DNA from 3 places in the Paenibacillus sp. S02 genome. Region 2 is predicted to be linked to each of the others. Evidence: riboswitches for the same ligand, from Rfam matches in the RefSeq annotation. Region 2 holds a riboswitch; each other region holds the start of a gene.
The links. Region 2 has a riboswitch for cyclic di-AMP ahead of KAI36_RS00535 (C40 family peptidase). Riboswitches for the same ligand answer to the same signal wherever they lie in the genome.

Region 1 (7,499 bases), 1.4 Mb from region 2:
AGAAAAGTCAGCTCAATAGGTCTAGAAATCACCGGATAGATCGGATAAAGTGTATGTCCCAGTGCCCAAATCAGCGTGGTGATCAGACAAGCAACAAAAGTGTTTTTTACTATTTTTTTGACCATCGGAATACCAAACAGACGGTAGACAGTCTCTTCTCCAATACCTGCCATCCAGGCCATAATCGGCAGTAACCATGGATAAGCCATATTGTAAGGGGATTGCGTGGCATCTGTTGTGGAGAATGTATTAAATGTGCGCTCCAGTATAAAGAATAAGATGGATTGTACCCCGAGTAAAATAAAGGCCCACAAGTAGCCAACATACATACTGCGAAGCACATACAGCCCGTAGCCTGGCTCTTTCGCACGCGGCCATGCATTCAGTCCAACCTGACGCATAAGTCCGTCACCGCCGACCAAGGAGAAGTAGAGCGCTACCGCCATGAAGAAGGTAACACCAATCTGGAACACCATAAGAAATATAAGCATGCCCTTACCGCCTGCTTCTGCTTGCAATAAAGGCAGCATGTTCATTGTCCCAGCTATACTAGCAATGAAGTATATAATTGACAGAACAATGCCGCGTACAAATGAAGTATGTCGTCGGGTGAGTGACGCATACACAATGGCAAGTACACCCAGCACAAAACTAAATAGGGCATAACCCGCATAGGTCATCCAATTCGCCCAAAATGTTTGCTTTTCGATATAATCGGTATAGGACGACGGGGCCGAAAAGCTTTGAGAGAAGGAGCGAACATCACCGTCTTCGAAAGTAAAAGCCAGTGTAAGTACCGAGGCGCCGATTTTTTTATCGTCTACGGTATACTTTAATCCGCCTTCTTTTTCAGTGGTCGCGAGCTTCAAATCCGACGGCTTAAAGCCAAAGCGCTTGACCCATACTGCGGCTGTCTGCTCCTTGGCTTCGAGCGTCATGCCGTCCTCAGCCACACGTACAAGCCTGTTACGTGCTTGTTCATCCGTAGAAATATCAGCCTGTGTGTAATTGGTACTGGAGGTGATCCGTTTAAAGCTAACGACCTTCCCAGTGGATAAATCCACATGAATTTGCAGTTTGCTCTTCGCTGAGGATTCAGGCAGATCGACCCGAAAGGTTTCGTAAGGGTAATTTTTCTTCCATGTACGGTCGTACTGTTGAAGCAGTTTTTCTCTAGATAAATAACCGTACAAATCTGTTTCGGCCTGATAGGTCACGACAGGCTCCTCTGGCTGTGATTCAGTATAGCCCAACTCGGAGCGGGCAAAGTCCAATGCGTGTATGACCGCTTCTTGTTTGCTGATGACCTTTGCGTTCATTACTGATTCTGGACTCGGATTGCTAAGCGAGGGAATAAGCAATTGAAAGATAAAAAAGCAAATCAGGCCAATCCCGCCCAGCAAGCCTAATTTTTTGAAGTTGGCCGTGAGCACGACCGGTTTCCCGATAGGATTCATGAGTTTCCTCCTTAATCTGTAAATAAGAACATCCATTAAAGATATCATACTGCACAGGTTCCCGCCAACAGACCAGCGATATTCATGAAAATAGAGTGAAAGCACTTTAAAGTTCCAATAAAATAAGATAAGCTGCGATTAAACGATGCCCATTCGCAAAATAAAGCCAATTTCACGTTTTTTCGGCGAAATCGGTTTTGTGATCTGGATAGAGAAGGATTATAATCTTGAGGCAATGCCTATGAAATACATAGGTAATGATATACAGTTGAGCCGAATTTCTATGGGAAAACGGGGGAACCATGTTACTGGGGTGAATTTTACAGCCGATCCTGGTGGATCGGAAGTGTAAATAGGGCATACTGTGCTGCCCGAATCCGTCAGCTAACCTCGTAGGCTGTGAGCAGGAACCAAGTCAGGCACTCGGTTTTCCGGTGTCTTTTTTTGTGCGTATATGTGCGTGTAAAAGTTTGCTGAGTTAAGTCGCTGCGCGTTCCATTTGATCTTCCGATCGCTGTTGACTCTGAATTTTATTGAATTAGGAAACCCTAATAAGGTTAAAATTCAGACTCAAAGGCGAGCGCTACCGCTTCTCCAGATTCAAATGGACCGCTGCGCTGCTGCCTGCCTTAAAGTCACCAAACGTTTCATTAGGTAGTGAGGTATGAAGTATTGAGTATTGAAAGGCAAAAGTATCCGGGGGTAACAGCAATCGGAAGAACAATCTGCACCCGGAGCGATCTCCATGCTCATAATTCACCAAGTAGGAGAGAAGTGATGAATAGATGAATCCCAATGCAAGCTGGCTCCGGCTTTCTCCACCGCAGATATTCGTTGCGGGCTTTGCCATTATCATTCTAATAGGTAGTTTATTGTTAATGCTGCCGATCTCCAATACAACAGGAAAGCCACTTGCGTTTATAGACGCTTTGTTTACTGCCGCTTCCGCGACCTGTGTTACAGGGCTTGTCGTAAAGGATACGGGGACCTTTTTTACAACCTTTGGTCAAGTTGTTATCGCTGCGCTCATTCAGATCGGCGGCCTGGGCTTTATGACTATGGCTACCTTGATCGCGCTGGTGTTCAAACGTCGGATTTCCTTACGGGAGCGCCTCATTTTACAGGAAGCGATGAATCAGACCTCTGTCGAAGGAATTGTCGGATTGATTCGTAAGGTGCTGCTGTACTCGCTGGTCATTGAGGGCGTATGTGCTGCAATATTTGCGATTCGCTGGTCGTTTGATATGCCTGTAGGCAGGGCGATTTATTTTGGGATTTGGCATGCCATCTCCATGTTTAACAATGCTGGTTTTGACTTATTCGGGCACTTTCGCAGCCTGACAGGTTATGTATATGATCCGATTGTTAATTTTACAGCTATGTTCCTGATTATTTCAGGCGGCATTGGTTTTGTAGTGATGTCGGACCTGGCAGAATATCGCAAGCGCAAGAGACTGTCCTTGCATACTAAGGTGGTACTCAGCATGACGGGCGCTCTGATTGTAGTCGGCACGCTCGTGATTTTTGTATTTGAATTTACGAATCCAAAGACTCTTGGCTCGCTTGATTGGGGTGGTAAACTGCTGGGATCTTTATTCCAGTCCGTTACCCCTCGTACCGCAGGTGCCAATACACTGGACATTGCAGGCTTGCGGCAGGCTACGCAGTTTTTTATCATCATACTCATGTTTATCGGCGCTTCTCCTGGCTCTACTGGAGGCGGGATTAAGACCACAACATTCGCGCTGCTCATTGGAGCCGTGATTTCGATGCTGCGGGGACGTGAAGATATTGTGCTGTTCAGGTACCGACTTGCGCAGGGACGAATTTACAAGGCTTTGACCATTACATTGCTGGGGCTGCTGTTCGTGATCGGGGTGACCATGATTTTGTCGGCAACCGAAGATCATCATTTTTTGATGATCTTGTTCGAGACAGTGTCTGCGTTTGGTACGGTGGGGCTGTCGATAGGGCTTACACCTGATTTGACAGTCATAGGCAAGCTGGTGATTACCCTGACGATGTTTGCAGGTAGACTGGGGCCACTCACGCTAGCTTATGCACTGGGGCCGAAAAAGGGTAAAGAATTATATCGTCATCCGGAAGGCAAAATGATTATAGGATGAATCATTTCATGATATGTAGTATACATTTCGTTGGTTTAATCATTTCAGGATTTTGCAAAATTCGATACCAGTCGCTCCGAAGTGCAAGATATAGACGAACTAAACCATTTCGATCTATATCTTGTTCATTGGAAGTCGCTTATGGGATTTTTGCAAAATCCTCATTTATGAAATTGATTCAGATAAGGGAGTTTTCGAGTAGATATGAAAACGCAGCAGTTTGTAGTTATTGGCTTGGGGCGGTTTGGCTCAAGCCTGGCTTTGCAATTGGTGGATATGGGGTGCGAGGTGCTAGGCATTGACCGGAATGAGGATGTTGTGGACAGTATGAGTGAGATGTTGACACATACTGTCGTGGCGGACGCTACTGATGAAGACTCATTGCGATCACTGGGCATCCGGAATTTCGATTGCGGCATTGTTGCTATTGGTGATGACATTCAAGTAAGCATCCTGACCGCCATTTTGCTGAAGGAGCTGGGTGTGAAAAAAGTCGTAGCCAAAGCCATATCTGTGCTGCACGGGCGTGCGTTAGAGAAGCTCGGTGTGGACCGGATTATTTATCCAGAACGGGATATGGGTATCCGGGTAGCTCATCAGCTAGTCACGCCTAATTTGCTCGATTATTTGGAGTTGTCCAAAGAATACAGTATTGTGGAACTCAATGTACCTGCATGTCTGAATGGCAAAACGCTAGCAGAGCTAAATGCCCGTACTCGCTTTGGTTGTAGTGTCGTAGCGCTTCATACGGCGAACGGTATCCTGATCGCACCGACGGCTATGGATCGGCTAAAAGCAGACGATATTATGGTTATCATCGGCTCGAATGACAATATCGGTCGCTTTGAGGATGAGGTTGTTAATGTTAATGAAGAGGGTTAACCCTCTACACCATACGGTAGCCTGCAAACGACGCACGTGTCTCGCTAATCCAGCGTCGTGCTGTCGGACCGAGATCGGTCGTCTCCGAGTAAATGAGGGAGGTCGTTCGGCGTGTCTCCTTCAAATCGGGCAAGTACAATGCAGTGAGTCCATTATCCCGCAGCAGTTCGCTGCGCAAATAGGATTTGGGTAGCAAGGCAGAAGCCTTACAGGTTGGAAGCAGGCGTACAATTGCCTCGAAGGAGTCGATTTCCATGCGGATATCCGGCATGATGCCGCTGCGCTGGAACAAGTCATCCGTCAGACTGCGGTACCAGGTTCCTTTGGAGAATATAATCATCGGCAATCCTTGTAGTTCTTTCATCGAGGCCGTTTCTGTCTTGACGGTTAATTCATGTCCAATGGGAACAACAAGCTCCAAATGATCATCAAATAGCGGAATGCAACGCAGTCCGGCTTCATGAATGGCAGACCCGACAATACCGGCGTCTGCTTTTTTATCACGTACAAAGGCGACGATTTCATGGGTTTTACCGGTGAGCAGCTTCAGCTCGGTTTGAGGATGCTTGCTCATGAAAGCTTCGACGAGGGTAGGCAGCGTCGTTTGGAGTGTCGTGAGGCTTGCGCCGAGTGTAAGCATACTCTGGGCTTCATTTTTGTGCTGGGACAGCTTTTGTAAGAAGCGAAGCTGTCGTTGCCGTTGCTCTAGCGCGAATGTATAAACAAATCGGCCAGTGGACGTAATTTCGAGCCGTTTGCCCCGACGATCAAAAAGATTCACACCCAGCTCTTCCTCCAGCTTGGCAATTTTGCGAGACAGGGCAGGTTGGGACAGATTCAGCAGTTTGGAGGCTTTATTCAGGCTGGACTGCTCGACAATGACGGCAAAAGCGTTCAAATCCTCAAACAAATCATCCACTTCCTCTCTATATGCAAAAAAGACATAATAATTAATACGTATATTGCAATTCCATTATAAGCCGAAAAGGAGTAACATGAAAGCGACACAAGATGTTCACACTTTTGTTTTTCCTTATAAGGGACACCTTGTTGGACATTTCCTGTCGGGAACTGTCATTTTATATGTTATATTACTATTGAAAACGCTATTATTGGGAGAAGGGAGCATGACCTATATGAGAGGATTTTATTCCAGAAAGCTGCATTCGCTTCTTGGCGTCATTCCGTTGGCTCTATTTTTTGTTGAGCATTTGGTGACGAACTTCACAGCGGTGGAGGGCGGCAAGGAAGGATTTAATCGCAGCGTGGCCTTCCTGAATGGTTTGCCGCTGGTTATTGTGCTAGAAACGTTATTCATCTACTTGCCATTACTGTTCCACGGAATTTATGGCTTGTATATCGCTTATCAGGCTGACCCGAATGTCAAAAGGTTCGGCTATTCACGTAACTGGCGCTTTCTGTTCCAGCGTATTTCTGGCGTCATTACATTTGTATTTATTATCTGGCACGTATACGACACACGTTTTCAGGTGGCTCTGGGTAAAGTAACCCATGAGGAGCTAGGCGGTGTCATGCATGGCATCGTGACGAACCCGGTTTATTTTATTTTGTATTTAATCAGTGTCGTTTCGGCATCCTTTCACTTTGCTAACGGACTGTGGGCATTTATGGTCAGTTGGGGGATTACTGTGGGACCACGTGCGCAAAAAGTATCTTCTTATATCTGTATGACCCTGTTCGTGGTGGTGTCTATCGGCTTCATCGCTTCCCTGCTTGCATTCCGCAGCGCGGAATTTCAGGAAACGGCAACTGCCTTGGTGCAATGCAGCGCTTTTAAACAGCTACTGTAAATGAGTCATACCCATTATACATCGTGTTGAGATTCTATTTTTAAACGTAAAAGGGGATTTGGTTAAAATCCTGAAAAAAAGGAGTGAGCAGAAATGGCAGCATCCAACATTATCGTCGTGGGCGGCGGTCTGGCAGGTCTAATGGCTACGATCAAGGCGGCAGAGGCGGGAGTTCACGTTCATTTATTTTCTTTGGTTCCGGTCAAAAGGTCCCACTCCGTTTGTGCTCAAGGCGGCATCAATGGTGCGGTAAATACCAAGGGTGAGGGAGACTCACCCTGGATTCACTTTGATGATTCGGTCTATGGCGGGGACTTTCTGGCCAACCAGCCTCCGGTAAAAGCGATGTGCGAAGCGGCTCCGGGGATTATTCATCTCATGGACCGCATGGGCGTCATGTTTAACCGGACACCGGAAGGACTGCTGGACTTCCGCCGCTTCGGCGGTACCCAGCATCATCGGACCGCCTTTGCTGGTGCAACGACAGGACAGCAGCTTCTGTACGCTCTCGATGAGCAGGTACGGCGCTGGGAATCTGCTGGTTTGGTGACCAAGTATGAAAACTGGGAGTTTTTACAGGCTGTACTGGATGATGAAGGCATCTGTCGAGGGATTTGCGGGCAGGATTTGCGTACGATGGAAGTGAAGACTTTTGCGGCGGATGCAGTTATTTTGGCGTCTGGTGGCCCCGGGATTATTTTCGGTAAAACCACGAATTCCGTCATTAATACGGGCACAGCTGCTGGTGCGGTGTATCAGCAAGGCGTACGCTATGCGAACGGTGAGTTTATCCAGATTCATCCGACGGCTATACCAGGGGATGACAAGTTGCGTCTCATGTCCGAGTCGGCACGGGGAGAGGGCGGTCGTATTTGGACGTATAAGGACGGTAAGCCATGGTATTTCCTCGAAGAAAAATATCCGGCTTATGGAAATTTGGTTCCTCGCGATATTGCGACACGTGAAATATTCAGTGTATGCGTTGATGATGGACTGGGTATTAATGGCGAGAACATGGTCTACCTCGATCTGTCCCACAAGGACCCGAAAGAGCTGGATGTAAAGCTGGGCGGCATTATTGAAATCTATGAAAAATTCGTCGGTGACGATCCGCGCAAAATCCCGATGAAAATATTCCCGGCTGTTCATTATTCAATGGGCGGCATGTGGGTCGACTACAATCAGATGACGAATATACCGGGCTTGTTCGCGGCTGGTGAGTG
Region 2 (7,499 bases):
TCTCCAACTACAGCAGCAAAATCAAGTGTTGAATATGAAACACAACGATATTATGATGTCTGAGCTGGATCGGATTAATTTGATCGTAAGCGAGTTTTTAATACTGGCGAAGCCACAGGCAGTGCATTTTCAGAAAAAAGATGTTCGCTATATTGTGAGCGATGTGATTTCTTTACTAGATAGTCAAGCGCATCTGCTGGGCATTGTATTCAATCTTCAGGTCACGGACGAGCCTGCCCTGGTATACGCCGAAGAAAATCAGTTAAAACAGGTATTCATTAATTTACTTAAAAATAGCATGGAGGCTATGAGTAAAGGTGGTATCATCACGATTCATTTGTTCTTGGAGGGAGAAAGCGTTAAAATCTTCATACGGGACCAGGGAACGGGTATTCCTGCAGAAATGCTGTCCAAGCTAGGAGAACCTTTTTTCACAAACAAAGAAACAGGGACAGGACTAGGACTTATGGTCAGCCAGCGTATTATACAGAGTCATAAAGGCACACTGGATATTGAAAGCACAGAGGGAGAGGGAACGACAGCCCTGGTGCAGCTTCCGATTGCCAAGCCGGAGTAACGGGCTGGGGCGCAGGAGGAAGTGTGTTAGTAGAAATGGAGGGTACACAGGTTGCGCATTAACAAGTTTATCAGCGAAACCGGTTTTTGCTCGCGCCGGGAGGCAGACAAGCTGGTAGAGAGCGGCCGCGTGACGATTAACGGCGAAGTGGCTGTGCTGGGTAGTCAAGCGGAGGAAGGCGATGATGTTCGCGTGAACGGCAAGCCACTGCGCGAGAAGTCCGATCACGTCTATATTGCATTGAACAAGCCGGTGGGCATTACAAGCACAACGGAGAGCCACATTAGAGGCAATGTTGTTGATTTTGTGGGGCACCCGCAGCGGATATTCCCGATTGGACGCCTGGATAAGGATTCGGAAGGTCTCATTTTACTTACCAATGATGGAGACATTGTGAATAAGATTTTACGGGCAGAAGGCAAGCATGAGAAAGAATATATCGTAACGGTGGATCGCCCTGTCATACCGTCTTTTGTGCAGGGCATGTCCAGCGGGGTGAAAATACTCGGTCAGCGGACGCTACCTTGTGAGGTGACGCGTGTATCTGAGTATGTATTCCGTATTATCCTGACAGAAGGGAAAAATCGTCAGATCCGGCGTATGTGTGCTGCCTTCGGTTATGAAGTTAAAAAACTGCAACGGCTGCGAATCATGAATATTCGGTTGGGGTCCCTTCAGAAAGGTGCCTGGCGTGATCTGACAGAGGCTGAGAAGCTGGAGCTTGGGCAGATGCTCGATTATACGCTTAGCTAATGCCAGAGGGGCTTTATATAGCCTACAACGTATGATCCTCGTATCTGACAGGGCCAGAGTACAGGAAGCAAAAACAAAGAGGCACCAGCTGCATAAAAATGCGGCGGTGCCTTTGTTCATATAACATATGCATAATCAACCTTCACTCGAGCTTGAGGTAGGACTGATGACTTGTGTCCCGTTCTGATATTTGCGGAGAACAGATATTTCAACACGTCGGTTTTTGGAGCGTCCTTGACCATCTTGATTGCTTGCCAATGGACGATACTCGCCATAACCGATGGATACAAACTTGGTTGGATCGAGATCTGGATTGAGCAACAAGATACGCAAGAAATTCAGAGAGCGCTTGGCGCTCAAATCAAAGTTGGACGGGAACTGGCTGTTGGAGATCGGTACATTATCCGTGTGACCCGATACGATAACATCATAGCCAGGGAACTGCTGAAGCATACTAGAAATAGACTTGGCCAGCTTTCTTGCTTCCGGCTTTACTTCGGCCTGCCCGGATGAAAACAAGGCATTATCACTAATGGTGATCATTAGCTGCGATTGGTTTAGCTTGGTATTCAGCAACGGGGTCAGGCCGTTATTTTGAATATATTGATCCATCTGTTTTTTAAGCTTTTTTAAATCTTCTTCTTCCCGCTGGGCCAACTGTTTTTGCAGTTCAGAGGTAGAAGTAGCCTTCGATTTTAAGGGTTGTGATACTTGTTCTTTATTTTTGCCCATATCCATGGATTGTGACGACGGATTCGCGGCCGAGTGATCCAGCACGCCAGTGCCGCCACTAAAAGCTGCACTCAGGGATTGAGCCATAGTTTCAAATTTTTTGGCGTCGAGCGAGCTCATACCGAATAAGACAATGAAAAGAGCCAACAGAAGGGTCATTAAGTCGGAATATGGCAATAGCCAGCTTTCGTCAGCATGCTCTTCATGCGGTTCATGTCTCTTTTTACTCACTGGAATCGCCATCCTTCTGGGTCATCGTAGCCCGTTCGGTCGGAGTCAGGAAGATCGTCAGTTTCTGACTGATGGCAATCGTCGATATCCCCGATTGAATGGAAAGCAGACCTTCGACCATCATTAATTTAAGCTCTACTTCTTTTTTGGATAACCGTTTGAGCTTGTTGGACATCGGATGCCACAGGACATAACCTGTAAAAATACCGAGCAACGTCGCAATGAAGGCTGCTGCAATGGCATGAGAGAGCTTTTCCATGTCACTAAGGTCGGCCAGAGCGGCGATCAGACCTACAACCGCACCGAGTACCCCGAGCGTTGGAGCGTACATACCAGCTTGAGAGAAGATCAGCGCGCCAGAGCGATGTCGATCTTCGGTAGCATTGATATCCTCCATCAGAACGTCCCGTACGAATTCCTGATCATTTCCGTCAATAATCATTCGCATGCCGCCACGCATAAAGGGATCGTCGATTTCCTCTACCTTAGATTCCAAGGCGAGCAGACCTTCACGACGGGTAATGGATGCCCACTCGGTAAACGTACCGATGAGCTCTTTGCGGTCTAACAGTTTTTGTTCGGTGAAAATAACCTTGAACAGCTTCGGAATCCGTTTGATTTCTGCCATCGGGAAGGCCATAAATATACTCGCTGCCGTTCCGACGAAAATAATCATGTAAGCAGCGGGATTATTGACCAGATTGACGACCGGAGCGCCTTTTAAGATCATCCCGACGACCAGTGACACAATCCCGAGCACAAGTCCGATAATGGTTGAAATTTGCATGATACACCTCATCCATGAGAATAGATTTTGAATCCTTTCATGCCGCCGGGGTCGTCCTTGCCCCAAGCGCGTCATTACAAGACGGATTATAGTATTTATCGACAAAACTCTCTTTTTTGTTAAGTGCGAATTTCCGGTATAATAAGGTGATTATGTATTGAATGGCGGAACCATTGGAGGAAATGGCATGGGAGTAAAGCATGGACGTGAGTATGAACAAATTTTGAACGATTTGACAGAGGCTGTGGGACGCATCCCAGACAGCTATGAATTTTTTGAGATGGAAGCAGAAGATTGGGACAGGCTGGACCCGGCGGGGCGTCAGGAAGTCAATGAAGCTTTGGCAGAAGACTTATTTTATGCACTGGGTACAGAGCCCACAATCACTGTAGGCAGTGGCGTTGTGATCTATGAGCCGGAGCAGCATCGTATCTATGTACTCATTGGAGACGAGGAGCTGACGTCAGTCCCTTTGATTTGAGGTCCGTCTTATGGATTTATCAACGGGGCCGTGGTAATATGTACACCAATATATCGTAGTTTTGGCCGTATTTAAGCGGTCGAAAGGCTTCCGTATAAACGGGGAGGAGTTCGTAACATGCCTTTTACACAAGAAGAGATTGAAGCACATCTGGAGAAACTGGAGGGCTGGGAACTGGAGGAAGGACGTTGGATCGTTCGGAAATATAATTTTTCCAGTTTTATGAAAGGGATTGCATTCGTGGATGAAGTTGCCGCTATATCTGAAGCATTCAATCATCATCCATTTATTACGATTGATTACAAGACCGTGACTCTGCGTTTGACCTCTTGGGACGACGGCGGTATTATGGCCGTGGATATTAAGGAAGCCCAACAATATAATGAAGCTTTTGAAAAAATGCGCAGCAGTCATTGAGCTTGTAATGATCTGTCGTATGATGATAAAAGCGCCTTCGCTATACAACATCGCGGTTGTATGCCGAAGGCGCTTTTATCATAGAACCTGGGTTTGGTGCTCGGGACGATATACCATACAATAAAACGGTTTTTTGCCATCGGGAGTTTGGCGTTCATAGGTATCTGTAAGCTCAAATCCAGCCGCCTTGTAAGCCCGGATAGCGCGATGATTCCAAGTGAGTACCTCTAGATCAATTTCATTCTTCGGGTTGCGTCGTTGGGCTTCCTCTGCAATGGCACGGACAAAATCAGAGCCTTTGCCATGTCCGCATCTTTCAGGATGCATTCCAAGACCTAGCCGGGTCACACCGATCATAGGAAAATATTGAGCAAATCCCGTCAGCTTATTCTCTTCATCCAGTACAGCAACATATTGCTCTTGGCGAAGCGTGGGACTTCCAAATTCGACTTCAAGCGCCTTCATTTGTTCCCAGGGGAGCCAACCGTATATATTATAAGGTGGATCATAGCGCCACTCACAGATTGCAGCCGCTTGATGCTCGTCCATCGGTACGATCCGATAGTTAGATATTGAGGCCGGCATGTGTTCCATCCTCCTTTTACAGGTACTTCAACCATTAACAACAGATTGTAGACAAGTTGCAGGGGAATGGCAAGCGTGTTTATTTCATACCCAAGTCGGGTATACAATCAATAAGAAGGAATTACTGCTCATATGCTCCCCCAGCGCTGACGGTAAAACCGACGATGTTCGCTAAAATTGAAACCTTTTGAGGCTTCAGTTCGTCAGTAATGATAATAATTGCTGATGTAGTGGACATAAAAAACCGCAATTCGATTCCGGCCAGAATCAAATTGCGGCTAGGGTTAGCTTGCTGTGCGTTAGTTATTCTACGTTGTCGTCATCAGGAATTTCTGAAGCTACAGAATGGTAAGCGTCTGTGCTCATAATTCTTTTTGCACCGACATAGCGGTTAGCGTAATAATTTTCGTTCAGTGAGCTAACTACTACACCACGTGAAGTCGAGGAGTGGGCAAATTTCCCTTCACCTACGAAGATACCTACATGGGAAATGCCTCTTCCTGTAGTGTTGAAGAACACCAGGTCTCCAGGTCTCATTTCATCGCGGGATACAGAAGATCCCATTTTGAACTGTGATCCGGATTGATGCGGAAGTTTAATTCCCAGTTTGTTGAATACATACATTGTGAAGCCGGAGCAATCGAATCCCTCGAGTGTAGTGCCTCCGCTTCTGTAGCTCGTTCCTTTGGCATCTTGAATGACCTGGTCCATCTTAGAGTCTGCATATGCACTGCCGCCACCGAATGTAAAAGATGTAAAGGCAATGGCAAGACCCATAGCTGCGATCGTTAGCTTCTTCTTCAAAAAAAATATACCCCTTCCAATGCCTGCGAGGTTAGCTTAAGGATTCGGTAGAAGGTTCCCCTATGACCACTCTGTTGCGAGATCAATTCACCCAAACTGGTTCCCCCGCTTCCTAGGTGCCAGGAATTAGGCTTAACTTAAGATGTGCACCTTGGAGAGCAGTATTCACAATAACGTTATTTTTGAGATAAAGGTTACAATAAAGATTACAAAGTTGTTACTATCAGTTCACTGCGATTATTGTAACAAAGACGGCTGGCTTTGGCAAATGTTTCATTGCAAAAAGTTACAAAAAAAATCTGCTCCTAATGTCCAAGGAACAGATCTTGTTAACAGTATTCAGTTATGTGTCGTTTGCGCGGATATGAATCAAGATTTTTCGACAGACGGAAATGAAGTAAAAAACACAAAGGCAGGGCTTAACTTCTACTGGAGATATCGGTATGCCATAGTCTGTACTGCGAACTGATATGCCACAGCCTGACCAGACTAGTAACAAAATGATACGATTGCTGGAGAATGAGCGCCAGCATGCCAGTCCAAATCATCGCCACGGTGCCAAATAGACCGAAGACCAGCAGCACACAAGCACCAAGCAAAAGAGATATACCGACAGCTGGAAGGAGCTGGCGAAAGAAGGCGAGCAGGGACGATAGTATGGCGTGACCACCGACAGTCCCCAGTTGCATATACAGGATGCACTGCCGAATGAACCATCCGTATGCCATCCATCCCATGACATAGGGCAACAAATGCAGCAGATAAGAGGAAGATTGAAGTGCTCCTGCTACAATAGGGTAGAGTCTCGGTACTACCCAAAAGGAGGGAAGCAGCAGCAGTCCCAACTCGATGGTGTAATACAACAGCGACGACATGCCATGGCGTTTCATACCCTTGAAAAAGGACAGGCTTTGCGGTTCAGTCGCATCGGTATGCAGGCTTTGATATATTCCGGCTCTAATGAAGGGAGTGATCAGTATGCGTAGTACAGTCGCCCCTAGTAGTATCCACAAATACACATGTACTTCCCGGCTGTCCATCAGAGCAATCTGGCTCTCCATCCAAAACAAGGTCTGTCCCAGCTCGTTTTGACCCTGATCAGGATAACGGAGCAGTAGCGGGATAACGGCAGACTGCACCAGCCGATAGAGAAACACCCCCCACAGTAGTCGATACAGAAATAAAATGATAACGATATAGAATCGTATGCGCACCAGCGCCCAGCCCTCTTTTATAATAGTCCGCATCTATAGACACCTCACCATGACAGACTTCCAAGCAGTGTTTCTAACAGCTTGGTTACACTTACATTCCAACGGGTTTGTTGCTTTTCGTCCAATTCGGCCTTTAGGCTATTGTTAATATGCTTGTTCTCCAGTGCAATGGTATATAGAGGATCAAGGGTTACATAGGAAACGGGAGAAGTACTTTTGATCCGAAAAGTTGTGCTTTTGCCCGCGCCGTCCCAAGCCTTGAATATCGTGGTACCATCCTTGAAGGTAAATTGGACAGGAATCTTGGGGTAATCCGCCCCTTTTTTGCTGACCGTCACGACTGCTTCATATCCATTCTCCAGCTTGTGGTTCGTGATATGATCCACCGAAAAGTCCGCCATCTGGCCGTCATATACATACTGTTCAAAATAGTGGCTCCATGAGCGTCCGGTGACTCTCTCCACGATACGTTGAAAATCATGGGAGGACGGATGCTTAAATCGGTACGTCTGGACGTAGGTCCGCATAATCCGATCCATTTTTTTCATACCCACCTGACGTTCAATGCCCTGTAGTACCAGCTTGCCTCGAGAGTAGGCATTTTGCGCGTACTCAGTAGCCGAGCCGTACTTCCATGACTCGCGGTTGAGCGGCTGTGGGGAGGCTACCTGTCCCGATTGTAATGGCAAGTTGGGGGTAAGCCCATATTCTTGCTCCATAAGCCGCTCCTCTGCATAGGAGGTGAAGCCTTCATCCAGCCACGGCTCCTCAAATTCGTTATTGGCTACCATTCCGTAGAAATATTGATGTCCAATCTCATGAACTAATGTTCGTTCCAGACTATAGCCAGGATTCAGATTACCCGCAGCAGCGGCTGTGATGAGTGTCGGATACTCCATACCGCTGGCTCCATTGCCT
Region 3 (7,499 bases), 100 kb from region 2:
GGGGTTGTCCCGTTGTTGCTAACGACACGAACAAAAGCGTCTATTGAAGGAATTGAGATTCAACCACGCTTGGCAGATATGGCTAGACGTAGTGTCAGCTTGAATGGATTAGAAGCAGCAATTCAGATTCGGGAAGGGGACCTACGTGAGCTAGTTCACATCACGGGACATGGTGTTTATGATGCGATTACCGTGAATCCCCCCTATATGCCGCTAAATGGTAGCGATATCAAGCTGAATCCTCACCAGGCAATTGCCCGTCATGAAGTGAACTGTACACTGGAAGAAGTCATTCAGGCATCCACCCGGCTTGTCCGTAATGGGGGAAAAGTATCCATGGTTCATCGCCCGCAGCGATTGGGTGAGATTATAACCTTGATGCGTAATCATAGTTTGGAACCCAAACGAATACGTTTTGTTCACCCAAGAGTTCATATGGAAGCCAATATGGTACTGGTTGAAGCATTACGTGACGGCAAACCGGAGGTTCGTCTGTTGCCTCCGCTCATTGTATATCAGGAAAATGGGAATTATACTCAGGAAATAAGAGATATTTATGGAGAAGTAAGCAAGGGGGATTCTGTGTGAAAGCAGCTGTACAAAAAAGCTTTAGTACCAGCGAAGAAGAACGGGGAAAGTTGTATCTTGTTGCAACACCCATTGGGAATTTGGACGATATGACCTTTAGGGCGATTAACACCTTGAAATCATGTAGCATTATCGCTGCCGAAGATACGCGGCAGACACGCAAACTGCTTACCCATTTCGAAATTACACCGGATATGCTCTTCAGTTATCATGAACATAATAAGGCTGCCAGTGGGCCTGAACTGATACGTTATATAATAGAAGGAAAAAATTTGGCACTGGTTAGCGATGCAGGTCTACCGGCCATTTCAGACCCTGGTTCGGATCTGGTCAAACTGGCACTGGAAGCGGAAATTAGCGTCATTCCTATCCCAGGAGCAAATGCAGCACTATCGGCTTTAATTGCTTCAGGACTGGATACAGAAAGGTTCACCTTCGCTGGCTTTCCACCACGGGAGAAAAAGGACCTAGAGAAGCTGTTGCTATCGTTTCAGGTATCTCACGGCACAATTATTTTTTATGAATCGCCTCATCGCATTGTGAAGACATTGATGGTGTTGAAGGAAACATTAGGTTCACGCAAAGTGGTGCTCGCGCGTGAGCTGACCAAGCTGCATGAGGAATGGGTGCGAGGAACCGTGGAGCAATGCCTTGCCAAACTAGAGGAGAATCCGCCGATTGGTGAATATTGCCTGGTGGTTGAAGGAAAAGACGAAGAGGAAGAGGAACAGGAACGTCAGGCGTGGTGGCAGTCCTTATCTTTGGAGTCCCACGTTGCACATTACGAGGCAGAGGGACTTACACGCAAGGATGCAATGAAGCGTACAGCCACAGATCGTTCAATCTCCAAGAGAGATGTTTACAACGCACTCTTGTGAATATCTGTCTAAACAAAAAAGGGCCTTCCAACGGTTGGGTTCAAACCGTGGAAGGCAACAAGGAGTATATATGAAAAAGGTTAGAATTAACAATATCTGATAAGTCTATTATATACTAAAATTCTCAGTTTGTCACAGGTGTTGGGATTTCAGAAATGCAATCTTGGCAAACAATTTTTCCTTTGAAGTAAATTACGTTCTCAGCATTGCCGCAGAAGATACAAGCTGGCTCGTATTTTTTAAGCATGATGCGTTCGCCATCAACATAAATTTCCAAAGCGTCTTTCTCTCCGATTCCCAGGGTACGGCGCAATTCGATTGGAATAACAACACGTCCGAGCTCGTCAACTTTTCTTACAATACCAGTGGATTTCATCATAATAAATCAGGCTCCTCTCGCCGTTTAAAATAATATAAGTGTCATGATTCGACAAAATTTTCTCTTTTCTGATATTTACTATACCAACGATTCCCAAAACAGTCAACCTTAAAAATGTAGTAACAGTCTGATTATGCAAAAGTATTTAGATTAAAGAGCTTTACTCATGTGTATTGCCTTATCTTATTGATGATTTATTCAGTTTGTCGATTTGGAAATGTCGAAAAACTATAATTCGACATATTACGACAAAGAATGTCGAATGAGGGGAATCATTTAGGATTTTATTGTATTTTAATCCATTATTCCGAATATTAAAGGAGCTGATATCTTGCACCAGCCACTCAGTGAAGAAAAAGTTTTTAAAGACCCGGTACATAATTACATCCATGTTCAGGATACTGTGATATGGCGGTTGATCAACACGCCGGAGTTCCAACGTTTACGGCGCATACGGCAGTTAGGCACATCGTATCTTACGTTTCATGGAGCGGAGCATAGCCGTTTTTCACATTCATTGGGCGTATATGAGATTACGAGACGTATTATTTCTCAATTTGAACGTGGAGATTTCCCAGATTGGCCGAAGGAGGAAAGGCTGGTTGCTCTGTGTGCAGCCCTATTGCATGATGTGGGGCATGGCCCATTTTCTCATTCAATTGAGGAAGCCTTTCATATGAATCATGAGGATTGGACATGCCGCATTGTACTGGGAGACACGAAGATCAACGCCGTGCTACGGCAAGTCGACGACAAGCTTCCACAAAAGGTGGCTGCGGTTATAGCCAAAACGTATGATAAGCCGATTGTTGTCAATTTGGTAACCAGTCCGCTAGATGCCGACCGTATGGATTATTTGTTGCGGGATGCTCATTCGACAGGTGTCAACTACGGCACGATTGATTTGGATCGTATTTTACGACTGCTGCGTCCTCATAATGGGAGAATTGTTGTGAAGGAATCAGGCATGCATGCAGTAGAAGATTATTTAATGTCACGCTATCAGATGTATTGGCAAATTTATTTTCATCCTGTAACACGCAGCTCGGAAATCCTTTTACGTAAAATTTTCAAGCGAGCAAAGGAATTGTTTAAAAACGGATATGAGTTTGGTTTTTTGCTGGACCCGCTGCCGGATTTGTTGAAAGGAGAGCTTACAGTAGAGCAATATCTGATGCTCGACGAGTCATTAATCCAGACCGTATTTAGCCAGTGGAAACGAGAAAAGGACGAGATTTTAAGTGATTTGAGCAGCCGGTTTATGGACCGTAGATTGTATAAATATGTAGAGATTGAAAATATGGATACAGATACCATTGACAGTATTAGAGAAGCTTTGAAAGAGGCTGGTTTACACCCTGAATATGATTTTGAAATTGATTTTCCGACAGATCTTCCTTATGATGTGTTTCGGCAGGGTGGCTCGACGGACAACCAGATTTTACTGCTTGGACGTCAGGGCGAGGTGAGTGAAATATCCGAAGTTTCGGAAATTGTGCGCTCAATAAGTGGTATTCACCGAGGAAAATATCATATGTATTTTCCCCAGAATAAATTGAACGCGGTAAAAGACAGGCTTCCTGCCGAAATAAGGAATTATTTTGTCAAAGAATAGACAACTATATAGAAATGTAAGTAAAAAAAGGAGATGTAAACCTTGGATTTATTCGACACTCATACTCACTTGGATGCGCCACAATTTGACGAAGATCGTGAAGAAGTTATAGCACGTGCTGTCGAATCAGGAGTAACACGGATGATCAATATCGGATTTAATCGTGAGACCATTCCATCCACCATGAAATTGGCCGAGACGTATGATTTTATTTATGCGGCAGTTGGATGGCATCCTCAGGATGCTATTACAATGCAGGAGGGCGATTTAGAATGGATTGCATCGTTATGCAGTCATAAGAAGGTTGTAGCCATCGGAGAGATCGGTCTGGATTATTATTGGGATACATCACCGAAGGATGTTCAGCATCGGGTGTTTCGAAATCAAATTGGTCTGGCTCGTGAGCTCAAAATGCCCATTGTTATCCATAACCGGGATGCGCATGAAGATATTGTTAGGATTTTGCGCGAGGAAAAAGCGAGTGAGATTGGCGGAGTCATGCACTCCTTTTCGGGTAGCTGGGAGACAGCCAAAATGGTGCTGGATATGGGATTTCACCTTTCCTTCGGTGGTCCAATAACGTTCAAAAATGCCAAGCAGCCAAAAGAGGTGCTCGCACAGGTGCCGCTGGATCGTCTACTCATTGAAACGGACGCTCCCTACCTGACGCCGCATCCGTTCCGCGGGAAGCGAAATGAGTCCGCACATGTGAGACTGGTAGCAGAGGCTGCAGCCCAAATCAAGGGAATTACAGTGGAGGAATTAGTGTCAATAACGACCCAAAATGCCTTGGAACGATTTGACATTCAATGAAAAAGTGAAGAAATCGATTAAAATAAAGAGATAGACGAAGCTAATCATGAATTTGTTGCAGGAAACTCGAGAATATTACAATATTTTAACCGAATATTTTGAAAAATGTACTTGAAACCTGCTTTACAACATGCATAGAAACAGGATATCATCTTTTCAGTGAATTGTTGTTTGAATGTAAACATCAACAAGTCATTTCATGAACCAGTCTCGCTGAGTCCCTTTTACAGGGAACGGGGGAACCGATATGGCTTACATTACGTCCGGCGTATGTGCAAGAAGGGAACGTCTCTTCCGCCAGCCGGCTCGACCGAAATTCTTTTCCCGGATGGGATTGAATAGGTGGAGGAGCCGTATTTCGATTTCTTTCTGGGTCTTCGGGGTGAATGTGAAGGCGACCGCCATGAGCGGTTGACCCAAGCTAGGGCGACTCTCTACGTCCGAACCCGACAGCTAACCCCGTAAGCGTAACAAGAGAGAAGCCATCTCGTGCATGAGTTTTCCCGCATATTCACACATGCCGGAAGCCACGAAAGAGCTCTCTAGTCTCTTTCTCTGGCTTTTTTTGTTGTGAATAAAAGAAAATCTGTCATCATACTGTGGTTAAACAGGGGAGGACAGCATGCCGCGAAGACGGGTACATGGTGCAGGACAGTCGCAGTTTGGGCTTGTCTTGTAGAAAATCTGTTATAGTCACGTCAAATCTCAACTATGTCTTACTCCAGACGGCGGGCTATGTAAGGAGGACGGAGGAAATGGGCATTTTCCAAAAAGAGGAGACCCATGAGTCACGCTCATCCAGCATGTCTTACGTATTACGTTGGAAGCAAGAGAATGTGCGCCAGGCTGCCTTGGTTGCTATTTTTCTAATCGCGCTAACGATTATGATTTCAATTCTGATGTACACGCAATCTAAAAAACAAGTCTTTTTTGTCATCGATGGCAAGGCATCTGCGGTAGAAACCCGGGAATCCAAGCTTCAAGATTTGCTGAGCGAGCATTCCATTTCACTTCAGCCGCATGATACAGTTTCCATGCCGCTAAATGGAGCAGTACAGGATGGGGATCGCGTAGTCATTAAACGTGCCAATCAAGTTAAAGTATCTTCAGGCAATGAGACGAAAAAGCTGTACACAACAGAAAATACAGTAGAAGGTGCCATTCGTACCTCGGGCTATAAATTATCGTCAACGGATAAAGTTTATCCTGCGTTGGACGCCTCTGTTTCGTCTAACATGGACATAAAAATCGTCCGTGTGAAGAAACAGCAGGTCGAACAGAAAAAACAGGTGCCTTATCAGGTCATCAAAACGGCCGATCCGAGTCTTTATAAAGGCGATAATCGGGTCATTCAAAGCGGCAAATCGGGTGTGGTAGTCCAGCACGTTCAAAAGGTATACCATGATGGAAAGTTGGTATCCAAACAGCTGGTTAACAAGGAAGTTGCACAGAACCGTGTGGATAAGGTCATTGCTGTAGGAACGAAGAAAAAACCGGTCGTTCTTGCTGCTTCCGTCGGTCCCAATGATGCGGTTAAGGCAACAACGGTTAGTTCGGGCAGTGCTGTCCGTAAAGCAGGCGTCAATTTTAAATATAGCAAAGTTTTACAAAACGTCTCCATGACGGCGTATTCCTCACAGGAGCCAGGGATCGGTACACGTACTGCATCCGGCACGCGTGTCACGGAAGGACGCACCATCGCTGTCGATCCGAGTGTAATCCCAATCGGCTGGTGGGTGTATATCGAAGGGGTGGGCTTCCGCCGTGCGGAGGATACCGGTGGCGCGATTAAAGGCCACAAAATCGATGTGTATTATGAGAGTTTAAGCCGAGCCAACCAATTTGGTCGTAAGCACGGTAAAACCGTATATGTTATCGGACCCGTAAAGCCAGAAATCAACTAAAACAGGTTGTGTATGTTGAGGGCAATGCGATAGTATTAACAACATAGTTATGCCATGCTAAGAAGAGGATATCCTCTTCTTATTTTGTTTTCAAAAGCAGGGAAAGATAAATATAGCTTGCTGTGTAGCAGTGGAGGGAAACGCAAATGATCAAGGAAGTGATCGTGGTAGAGGGCCGGGATGATACGGTGGCCATTCGCCGCGCTGTTGAAGCGGATACGATAGAAACTGGCGGCTCAGCCATTAATAAAATGACGCTGCGTAAAATTGCATTGGCGCAGGAGCGGCGGGGGGTCATCATTTTAACCGATCCCGATCATGCAGGGGAGCGCATCCGTAAGATTATCGCTTCCAAGGTACCTGGCTGCAAGCAGGCCTTTATACCCGAGGCAGAAGCAACGCGCAAAGGAGATATTGGCGTGGAGAATGCCTCACCGGAAGCGATCAGACACGCTCTTGCACGGGTCCATACGACAGTGGAAGGTGCCGACCCGCTGATTGAGTGGGCGGACCTGATTGATGCTGGACTCATCACCCACCCCAATGCTGCTGCACGCCGTATGGCCTTAGGGAATGTGCTGGGTATTGGTTATTGTAACGGAAAGCAGCTACATAAACGGCTCTCTGTATTTCAGATCAGCCGCGAGGAATTTGCCGGGGCGCTGGCACAAATTGAAAGTGAAGGATTGTGATATCCGTATGACAGGGATTCAAGATATAGCAACACCGCGGCGTACGAAGGACATTATTCAACGGCACGGTTTTTCGTTCAAAAAGAGTTTGGGACAAAATTTCCTGATTGATCAGAATATTCTCAATAAGATTGTAAATGCTGCCGGATTGGATGAGACGAAGGGCGCACTTGAGATCGGTCCTGGGATTGGTGCTTTGACCGAGAAGCTGGCACAATCGGCCAAGGCAGTTACCGCTGTCGAGATTGACCAGCGGCTACTGCCAATTCTCGAGGAAGTGTTGGCCCCTTACGAGCATGTGAAGGTACGTCATGGAGACGTGTTGAAGCTGGATTTGCGCGAGGTGTTCGCAGCCGATTTTGCAGAAGTGAGCAAAGTAAGTGTCGTGGCTAATCTACCGTACTACGTTACTACACCGATTCTGATGAGGCTGCTGGAGGACAAGCTCCCTTTGGAGAATATCGTTGTTATGATCCAAAAAGAAGTGGCTGAGCGCATGGCTGCGTCTCCTGGTACGAAGGATTACGGTAGCCTGAGCATTGCGGTCCAATATTACAGCGAACCTGAATTAGTCTGTATTGTGCCGAATACAGTATTTATTCCCCAGCCGAATGTGGAGTCTGCAGTCAT

Region 1: it holds a riboswitch for cyclic di-AMP, as region 2 does, so the genes downstream of both, KAI36_RS21430 (TrkH family potassium uptake protein) here and KAI36_RS00535 (C40 family peptidase) in region 2, are expected to answer to the same signal.
Region 3: it holds a riboswitch for cyclic di-AMP, as region 2 does, so the genes downstream of both, KAI36_RS00140 (resuscitation-promoting factor) here and KAI36_RS00535 (C40 family peptidase) in region 2, are expected to answer to the same signal.

Annotation. Positions count from the first base shown of each region.
Region 1 is NZ_CP073682.1:4,820,712-4,828,210, reverse strand. Features, by position in the region: gene KAI36_RS21445 (CPBP family intramembrane glutamic endopeptidase) at 1-1,457, opposite strand, end outside; cyclic di-AMP (ydaO/yuaA leader) riboswitch at 1,719-1,871, shown strand; gene KAI36_RS21435 (hypothetical protein) at 2,041-2,313, opposite strand; gene KAI36_RS21430 (TrkH family potassium uptake protein) at 2,243-3,583, shown strand; gene KAI36_RS21425 (potassium channel family protein) at 3,788-4,465, shown strand; gene KAI36_RS21420 (LysR family transcriptional regulator) at 4,470-5,375, opposite strand; gene KAI36_RS21415 (succinate dehydrogenase cytochrome b558 subunit) at 5,602-6,276, shown strand; gene sdhA (succinate dehydrogenase flavoprotein subunit) at 6,370-7,499, shown strand, end outside.
Region 2 is NZ_CP073682.1:130,373-137,871, forward strand. Features, by position in the region: gene KAI36_RS00500 (PAS domain S-box protein) at 1-577, shown strand, start outside; gene rluF (23S rRNA pseudouridine(2604) synthase RluF) at 629-1,330, shown strand; gene motB (flagellar motor protein MotB) at 1,466-2,293, opposite strand; gene motA (flagellar motor stator protein MotA) at 2,286-3,080, opposite strand; gene KAI36_RS00520 (hypothetical protein) at 3,268-3,561, shown strand; gene KAI36_RS00525 (4a-hydroxytetrahydrobiopterin dehydratase) at 3,679-3,978, shown strand; gene KAI36_RS00530 (GNAT family N-acetyltransferase) at 4,057-4,563, opposite strand; gene KAI36_RS00535 (C40 family peptidase) at 4,867-5,367, opposite strand; cyclic di-AMP (ydaO/yuaA leader) riboswitch at 5,373-5,510, opposite strand; gene KAI36_RS00540 (hypothetical protein) at 5,787-6,614, opposite strand; gene KAI36_RS00545 (M1 family metallopeptidase) at 6,626-7,499, opposite strand, start outside.
Region 3 is NZ_CP073682.1:25,564-33,062, forward strand. Features, by position in the region: gene KAI36_RS00115 (tRNA1(Val) (adenine(37)-N6)-methyltransferase) at 1-588, shown strand, start outside; gene rsmI (16S rRNA (cytidine(1402)-2'-O)-methyltransferase) at 585-1,466, shown strand; gene KAI36_RS00125 (AbrB/MazE/SpoVT family DNA-binding domain-containing protein) at 1,591-1,845, opposite strand; gene KAI36_RS00130 (HD domain-containing protein) at 2,177-3,460, shown strand; gene KAI36_RS00135 (TatD family hydrolase) at 3,503-4,273, shown strand; cyclic di-AMP (ydaO/yuaA leader) riboswitch at 4,475-4,757, shown strand; gene KAI36_RS00140 (resuscitation-promoting factor) at 5,029-6,177, shown strand; gene rnmV (ribonuclease M5) at 6,324-6,869, shown strand; gene rsmA (16S rRNA (adenine(1518)-N(6)/adenine(1519)-N(6))-dimethyltransferase RsmA) at 6,877-7,499, shown strand, end outside.